DNA from 2 places in the Clostridium paraputrificum AGR2156 genome. Region 2 is predicted to be linked to the other one. Evidence: a T-box and tRNA genes for the amino acid it is inferred to sense, from the RefSeq annotation. Region 2 holds a T-box; the other holds one or more tRNA genes.

Region 1 (4,432 bases), on a different contig from region 2:
TTTCTTTTTTTATTCATTGATAAAGCAACTATGGCAGATATTAAAAATGGTACTATCACTGACACTGCATAAAAGTCTTTTGCTATAATTGATGTTCCTGCGTAAACTATTAAAAAAACTGCTAACGGTAATAATGCAGAAACTTTTCCTTTTGTTTTCATATATTTCTCCTCTCAAATTAAGTCTCTTTTATTATACAAGAAAAAAAGGAATCTATAACTAGATTCCTTTCATTTGGTGCGCCATCAGGGATTCGAACCCGGGACACCCTGATTAAGAGTCAGGTGCTCTACCAACTGAGCTAATAGCGCTTATTTACATAAAATATTATAGCATCCAACTTTTTTATGGTCAAGATGCTATAATATTATTTTTTTATATAACTTCTGACAAATTCTTTTGCAATATTTCTTTAAACTTCTCTGCGCTCAATTTATTTTTTATTGCTTCACTACATATTTTCTTCCATTCACTTACTGTTACACCAGTCTTACTTATAAATGTATTTTCATCATTAGTTAACATAGTAGAATCTACAATAAAATTACCAAGCTCCTCTGGATTTCTAAATATCTTTAAATATAAAAATTCTTTATTATCACCATACCAAGTTTTATTAAACTCTCTACTGAACTTAATCAATTCAGGTATAACTCTATCTTTTGGTAGATCCCACATTTTTGATACTCTTGTATAGTGACTCAACATTAATTGTGCTTCACTCTTTGATATTTTCCCCTTCGATAATCCATCTCTTATAATTTTATCAACGGGAAGTGATGGGATATTAATTATTATCCTATCTTTACCATATATCCATTTATAAAAAGCTTCTTGCAAGAAAGAATATTGAATATATCCAAGTAGCACTTTCGCATCAGGAAAATATGCATAGATATTATCAATACCATTATTTTTTGAAAATATCAAGGTATGAATATAAAGTGACTTTTCCTTTGGTGGATTATCCATAAACATATGACCTCTTATTGTTTTATTTTCATGAATTAATGATTCCCAATACTTAAAGGAGTTATAGTTTTGTCTCACCCTTATCACCTTTCTTTCCTTTATATAATATATTATATAGTAAGATATACCCCTTTATCAATACCATACTACGTGTTTACACGTTATTATAAAATATGTATTTGAATTACTATTCATACTGTTATTTAATAATTTTAATTGAAATTTTTTACAAAATTGAAGTTGTTTTTAATTTATTATATAATGAGTACATATTGAATAAGGAGGTATGTTATTGTTCTTTTGTGAAATATGTAATAAGCCAGCTGATATACACCATATAGTTCATAGAAGTGAAGGCGGTTTAGATATAGAAATTAACTATAAATACCTTTGTAATGAACACCATCGTGGTAAAAATGGACCCCATCACTCTATTGAAATAGATTTAAAATATAAATTAGAACTACAAAAAGAATTACTTAAGCTTCTTAACAAAAATTTCTATACAATAAAAGAGTTAAGTAACACTTTAAATTTTTCTTTAAATGTTGCAAAACGTATAACTAAAGATTTGCGTCTGTATAAAGAAGGTTATAAGAAAGAAGATATTATATTATATCTCATGGGTGGGACTTTATACACCGAAGAAATGATTGAAAATATAAAAATTCAAAAACTACTTGAAGAAATTTATTGAATATAAAAAGCTCCAGCATTTTTGCTAGAGCTTTTTATAAGTGTAGGTTTGGAGCGGAAAACGGGATTCGAACCCGCAACGTCCACCTTGGCAAGGTGGCGCTCTACCGTTGAGCCATTTCCGCATAAATGGTGCAGATGAAGGGAGTCGAACCCCCACGCCTAAGGCGCTAGATCCTAAGTCTAGTGCGTCTGCCAATTCCGCCACATCTGCATCTTATACCAATATTATACAATTTGTATGCTATAGAAATCAATACCTATATACTATAATATTGAAACTTTATAAATGTTGACATTTAAAAATTAAATAATTATAATTAATTAATAAAATATAATTTTTAAAACGTTGAAGAGAAGAGTAAGTTATTAACTTCATTTTCAGAGAGAGGATACATTAGCTGGAAGTATCTTTAAATGATCATAACTGAAGACCACCTCTGAGTGACTCTAATAAAGTCCGTATTTATCACGTTACGATAAACTTAAGTGACCTATAATATATTTCTATAGGTAATTAGAGTGGAACCACGGATATTTCTTCGTCTCTATATTTTTAGAGAACGGAGTTTTTTTATTTTTGAAAAGAATTTGGAAGGAGATATAAAAATGATTAAAGTTACTTTAAAAGACGGTTCAGTGAAAGAATTTGAAGCCGGACTATCAGTACTTGATATAGCTAAATCTATTAGCGAAGGATTAGCTAGAAACGCATGTTGCGGTATTATTAATGGAAAAGTTGTAGACCTTCGTCATATTGTTAATGAAGATGTGGAGCTTGCTATATGCACATTTGATTCTCAAGAAGGTAAGGATGCTGTAAGACACAGTATATCTCACGTTTTAGCTTATGCTGTAAAAAGATTATTCCCAGAAGCAAAACTTGCTATTGGTCCATCAATTGAAAATGGATTCTACTATGATTTCGATAGAGATATCGCTTTCTCAGCTGAAGATGTTGAAAAATTAGAAGAAGAAATGAAAAAAATAATTAAGGAAAATCCAGCTATAGAAAGATTTGAACTTCCAAGAGATGAGGCTTTAAAGCTAATGGCAGATGAACCTTACAAAGTTGAATTAATAAATGACCTACCAGAAGATGAAGTTATTTCATTCTACAAAATGGGGGATTTCACAGATTTATGCGCTGGTCCACACTTAATGTCAATTAAAAATGTAAAAGCAATCAAGCTTCTTAGAACTGCCGGTGCATACTGGAAGGGTGATGAGAAGAATAAGATGCTTTCTAGAATATATGGTACTGCATTCTTAAAGAAAGCTGACTTAGATGCTCATCTAGAAGCTTTAGAAGAAGCTAAAAAGAGAGATCACAACAAATTAGGAAGAGAACTTGGAATATTTACAACTCATGAAAATGTGGGTCAAGGGCTTCCACTATTCATGCCAAAAGGAGCTAAACTTTTCCAAACTCTTCAAAGATGGATTGAAGATGAAGAAGAAAGAAGAGGATATGTTTTAACTAAGACTCCATATATGGCTAAAAGTGACTTATATAAAGTGTCTGGTCACTGGTCTCACTATAAAGATGGTATGTTTGTTTTAGGTGATGAAGAAAAAGATGATGAAGTTATGGCTTTAAGGCCAATGACTTGTCCATTCCAATTCACTATATATAACGCAGAACAACACAGCTATAGAGACCTTCCAATAAGATATGCTGAAACTTCAACTCTATTCAGAAATGAATCATCAGGAGAGATGCATGGATTAACTAGAGTTAGACAATTCACTTTATCTGAAGGTCACATAATTGTTACTCCTGAACAACTTGAAGAAGAATTTAAAGGAGTTGTTGATTTAATTAATTATGTTATGGATACTTTAGGAATCTCTGAAGATATAACTTACAGATTCTCTAAATGGGATCCAACAGATAAGATTAAATATATAGACAACGCTAAAGCTTGGGAAGAAACTCAAGTTATAATGAAAAATATCTTAGATCATATTGGAATTCCATATGTTGAAGCTGCTGGTGAAGCTGCATTCTATGGTCCAAAGCTTGATATTCAATGTAAAAATGTTCACGGAAAAGAGGATACAATTATAACTGTTCAAATTGACTTTGCATTAGCAGATAGATTTAATATGACTTACATCGATAAAGATGGTAATAAGAAAACTCCTTACATCATTCATAGATCATCAATTGGATGCTATGAAAGAACAATTGCTACTTTAATCGAAAAGTATGCTGGAGCATTCCCAACTTGGATGGCACCAGTTCAAGCCAAGATTTTACCAATATCAGATAAATATAATGATTATGCTGAATCTATTGTTAAATCTCTTAGAAATAAGGGAATTAGAATTGAAGCTGACTACAGAGCTGAAAAGATAGGATATAAGATAAGAGAAGCTAGATTAGAAAGAGTTCCTTATATCTTAGTTGTTGGTGAAAAAGAAGCTGAAAACAATGCTGTTGCTGTTAGAAGTAGAAAGAATGGTGATGAAGGAAGCATAGCATATGCAGACTTTGAAGCTAGAATTCTTGAAGAGATAGCAAACAAAGAAAGATAGTAAAGATGGGGCTGTTACACTAAATAATTAGTGTACAGCTCCTTTTTATTCACTCTCTATATATGACTCTACTTCTTCCATTGTAGGGATAGACGTTATTGCTCCATAGTTTGTGCAAGTTATTGCTCCAACCTTATTAGCAAACTCAATTATTTTCTTCCAGTTATCAAATGATACATCATTTTTATTATCTATTTTTGATAATTGTGATAATACAGCTCCT
Region 2 (4,432 bases):
TTATTTCATTTTCTCTATTTACTACTAAAACTTCATTATCTTCTTGGTATAAGAATATATTTTTCTTTGAATCTATATACTCTTGCATATCTTTATGCATATCCAAGTGATTTGGAGCTAAGTTAGTACAAACCGCCACATCTATAGGAGAGTTCATTGTCATAAGTTGAAAACTAGATAACTCTAGCACAACCATATCTTTTTCATCAATTTCTTCAATTTGAGCAAATAATGGTGTACCAATATTTCCTCCAACCCAAGTTTTATACCCTTCTTCTATTAGTAACTTAGATATTATAGTAGTTGTTGTTGTTTTTCCATCGCTACCTGTTACTCCATATATTTTACCCTTACAGTATCTAACAAACTCTTCCATTTCAGATGTTATATACGCACCTTCATCTTTAGCTTTAACTAAAGCTTCACTATCAATTCTCATTGATGGTGTTTTAAATACCACATCAAATCCTGTTAATCTATCTAGGTACCCTTCTCCAAGTATTAATTTAACCCCTAATTCTTTAAAATCATCAGCTATATTCCCTAGAGTCTTCTCATCTTTAATATCAAAAGCTGATACATCTGCACCAAGTTTAACCAAAAACTTAATTAAAGGAATGTTAGAAACGCCTATTCCTACTACAGCAACCTTTTTATTCTTTATAAATTCCTTAAATTCACTAAAATTCTTCTTCATCCTAAATCCTCCATAAAACATCAACTTTTTATATTATCTAATATATTATTCTTATTTAAGTCTGTCCCATTTCTTTCTAATTATAACACTTCTAATTATTTTGTTCTACAAACGTGAAACTCCTTTAATCACTCCACTTTTTACACTCACATCTTCTAATGAACATAAAAAGTGGAGTTATATAATAACTCCACCTTAAATTAAAACTCTAAACTTTTTGCTATATAACTTTGTAAATCACTTATCTTAATTCTTTCTTGTTCCATGCTATCTCTATCTCTTACAGTTACAGCACCATCTTCTAATGTATCAAAGTCTATAGTTATACAATATGGTGTACCTATTTCATCTTGTCTTCTATATCTCTTCCCTATACTTCCCGCTTCATCAAAATCAACGTTAAAGTACTTACTTAACTCTCCATAAACCTCTAGAGCTTTATCAGAAAGCTTTTTTGATAAAGGTAATATAGCTGCTTTAAATGGAGCTAACGCTGGATGGAAGTGCATTACAACTCTTGAATCCTGCTTATCTTCAGTTGATAAATCTTCTTCATCATAAGCATCAACTAAGAAAGCTAAAGCAACTCTATCTGCACCTAATGATGGTTCTATAACATAAGGTACATATTTATCATTTGTTTGAGGGTCTAAATAAGACATATCTTGACCTGAATGTTCTTGATGCTTCTTTAAATCATAGTCAGTTCTGTCTGCTATTCCCCATAATTCTCCCCATCCAAATGGGAATAAGTATTCTATATCAGAAGTAGCTTTAGAATAAAATGATAATTCTTCTTGTGCATGATCTCTCATTCTTATATATTCTTCTTTTATACCTAAGTTCAATAAGAACTTCCAACAATAATCTCTCCAATATTCAAACCATTCTAAATCTGTTCCTGGCTTACAGAAGAATTCTAATTCCATTTGTTCGAATTCTCTTGTTCTGAATGTAAAATTACCTGGGGTAATTTCATTTCTGAAGGACTTACCTATTTGTCCTATACCAAATGGTACTTTCTTTCTTGAAGTTCTTTGAACAGACTTAAAGTTAACAAAAATACCTTGAGCTGTTTCAGGTCTTAAATATATTTCATTTTTTGCATCCTCAGTAACCCCAGCAAAAGTTTTAAACATTAAATTAAACTTTCTGATATCAGTGTAATTTAACTTGCCGCACTTAGGACATACTATATTGTTCTTTTCTATATACTCTTTTAATTGGTCATTTGACCAACCATCTGCAGATGCTACCTCTACTCCTTGTTCTGTCATATGATCTTCAACTAACTTATCTGCTCTAAATCTAGCTTTACACTCTTTACAATCCATTAACGGGTCCGAAAATCCACCAACATGCCCTGATGCTACCCATACTTCTTTATTCATTAATATAGCACAATCAACTCCAACATTATATGGACTTTCTTGTATGAACTTCTTCCACCAAGCTTTCTTTACATTATTTTTAAACTCTACGCCTAATGGACCATAATCCCATGCATTTGCTAATCCTCCGTATATTTCTGAGCCTGGGAATATGAACCCTCTACTTTTACATAAAGAAACTATTTTTTCCATAGTCTTTTCTACTGTCATATCTATACCTCCTAATTTATTTTTTTGTAAATAAAAAAAGCTATATCAACCATAAAGGGACGAAAAACATTTTCCGCGGTTCCACCCTTCTTGGCAATAAGCCCTACTTTCATAACTGCGCACTCAAGAGTTCCTTTCATAAAACACTCATAGTGATTCTCACCAAATATCACCTCTCTAAAATGAAGCATTATACTACTCTTCTCTATCAACATGCCTATTTAATTATATATTCATTTTATCAAAAGAGTTTTATATGTCAATACCAAAGGTATATCATATATATTTATATTTTTATATAATAATTGTATAAACGAAAATGTAAGGAGAGAGTTTTATGAAATACATCTTAAATCAAAGACTTATATCTATTGGCGACGACTTCACTATATTAGATGAAAACAAAGACAAGGTTTTCAAGATAGATGGCAAAGTTTTAACTATAGGCGAAAAATTATACTTTTCGGATTCAAATGATAACAAAATATTTAAAATTAAGAAAAAACTATTACGCTTAACAGAAACATACATTATTGAAAAAGACGGAGACATATATGCAACTCTAAAAAAAGATTTAATAAATATCATTAGAGATAAGTTTGAGATTGAAACACCATATGGAACCATAAAAGTAAAAGGGAATTTTATTGACTATGATTATACATTTAAAATTAACGGAAATGAAATAGGTAAAGTTTCTAAAAAACTTATTTCTATAAGAGACAAATATATAATTGATATAAAAAACTTTAATGATCACGCCTTAATTTTGGCATCCGCTGTGATAATAGATATGATATGTCATAATAAAGATGATAAAGACAACAAAAAAGAAAAATAAAAAAAGCGATAACTGTTCATCGCTTTTCTTTGGCTCCGCGAAGAGGACTCGAACCTCCAGCCTATCGGTTAACAGCCGAGTGCTCCACCATTGAGCTATCGCGGAATATCAGTATAATGACGATAAAATTGGCTCCGCGAAGAGGACTCGAACCTCCAGCCTATCGGTTAACAGCCGAGTGCTCCACCATTGAGCTATCGCGGAACGTCATTACATTAGATATTATATCAGCTTTATCTATAAATGCAACACTTTTTTTAAAATAATTTAAATATAGTAGTATTTACGAAAAAAACAGAGCATTTTAAAGATAGGAAAGAAAAAGGAGTTGATTCAATCAACTCCTTTTTTATGTTAATTATTTGTTTGTGGTTTCATTGTTGGGAACAATAATACATCTCTTATTGATGGTGCATCAGTCAAGAACATTATTAATCTATCAACACCAAATCCTAATCCACCAGTTGGAGGCATACCTGTCTCTAGAGCGCTCATGAATTCTTCATCAATCATATACGCCTCATCATCTCCAAGCTCTCTTTCTTTAGCTTGTTGTTCAAATCTTTCTCTTTGAACTATTGGATCATTTAATTCAGAATACGCATTACAGATTTCTCTTCCAAATACAAATCCTTCAAATCTTTCAGTAAACATTTCGTTTCCTCTCTTCTTCTTTGTAAGAGGTGAAATCTCTACCGGGTAATCCATAACAAATGTAGGTTGTATCATGTGCTGTTCTGCAAACTCTTCATAAAGAGCATTTAATACTTCGCCCTTCGTTACAGTATTTAATGGTTTCGGGAATTCTAAATGCTTTTCCTTTGCAATAGCTTGTGCTTCTTCATCAGATGCAATAGCATTAAAATCTATCCCTGCATATTCCTTAACAGCATCAACCATAGTTATTCTTCTCCATGGTGGCTTAAAGTCAATTTCTGTTCCTTGGTACATAACCTTAGTTGTACCATTTACTTTTTCGCAAACATACGCCGCTAAGTTTTCCATAATTTCCATCATATCATTATAATCAGAATAAGCTTCATATAACTCTATCATAGTGAATTCAGGGTTATGTCTTACAGACATACCTTCATTTCTAAAGTTTTTACCCATATCATAAACTTTTTCAAATCCACCAACAATAAGTCTCTTTAAATAAAGCTCAGTAGCTATTCTAAGATACATATCAATATCTAATGTATTATGATGTGTTATAAATGGTCTAGCTGCTGCCCCACCTGCTATAGGAGATAGTATTGGTGTTTCAACTTCTAAAAATCCTCTATTATCTAA

Evidence for each region. A T-box is a leader RNA that pairs with one kind of tRNA and senses whether it is charged. The one in region 2 lies ahead of G594_RS0110200 (glycine--tRNA ligase), so its partner is inferred to be a tRNA-Gly.
Region 1: it has a tRNA-Gly gene. The T-box ahead of G594_RS0110200 (glycine--tRNA ligase) is inferred to sense a tRNA for this amino acid. The anticodon was not compared.

The regions. Positions count from the first base shown of each region.
Region 1 covers NZ_AUJC01000001.1:635,364-639,795, forward strand. The annotation lists gene G594_RS0103020 (Na+/H+ antiporter NhaC family protein) at 1-161, opposite strand, end outside; tRNA gene G594_RS0103025 (tRNA-Lys) at 236-311, opposite strand; gene G594_RS0103030 (hypothetical protein) at 376-1,050, opposite strand; gene G594_RS0103035 (HNH endonuclease signature motif containing protein) at 1,265-1,669, shown strand; tRNA gene G594_RS0103040 (tRNA-Gly) at 1,719-1,793, opposite strand; tRNA gene G594_RS0103045 (tRNA-Leu) at 1,799-1,882, opposite strand; T-box leader at 2,009-2,221, shown strand; gene thrS (threonine--tRNA ligase) at 2,278-4,209, shown strand; gene G594_RS0103055 (carbohydrate kinase family protein) at 4,255-4,432, opposite strand, start outside.
Region 2 covers NZ_AUJC01000009.1:2,175-6,606, forward strand. The annotation lists gene murD (UDP-N-acetylmuramoyl-L-alanine--D-glutamate ligase) at 1-697, opposite strand, end outside; gene G594_RS0110200 (glycine--tRNA ligase) at 898-2,298, opposite strand; T-box leader at 2,351-2,519, opposite strand; gene G594_RS0110210 (LURP-one-related/scramblase family protein) at 2,636-3,139, shown strand; tRNA gene G594_RS0110215 (tRNA-Asn) at 3,170-3,244, opposite strand; tRNA gene G594_RS0110220 (tRNA-Asn) at 3,269-3,343, opposite strand; gene lysS (lysine--tRNA ligase) at 3,494-4,432, opposite strand, start outside.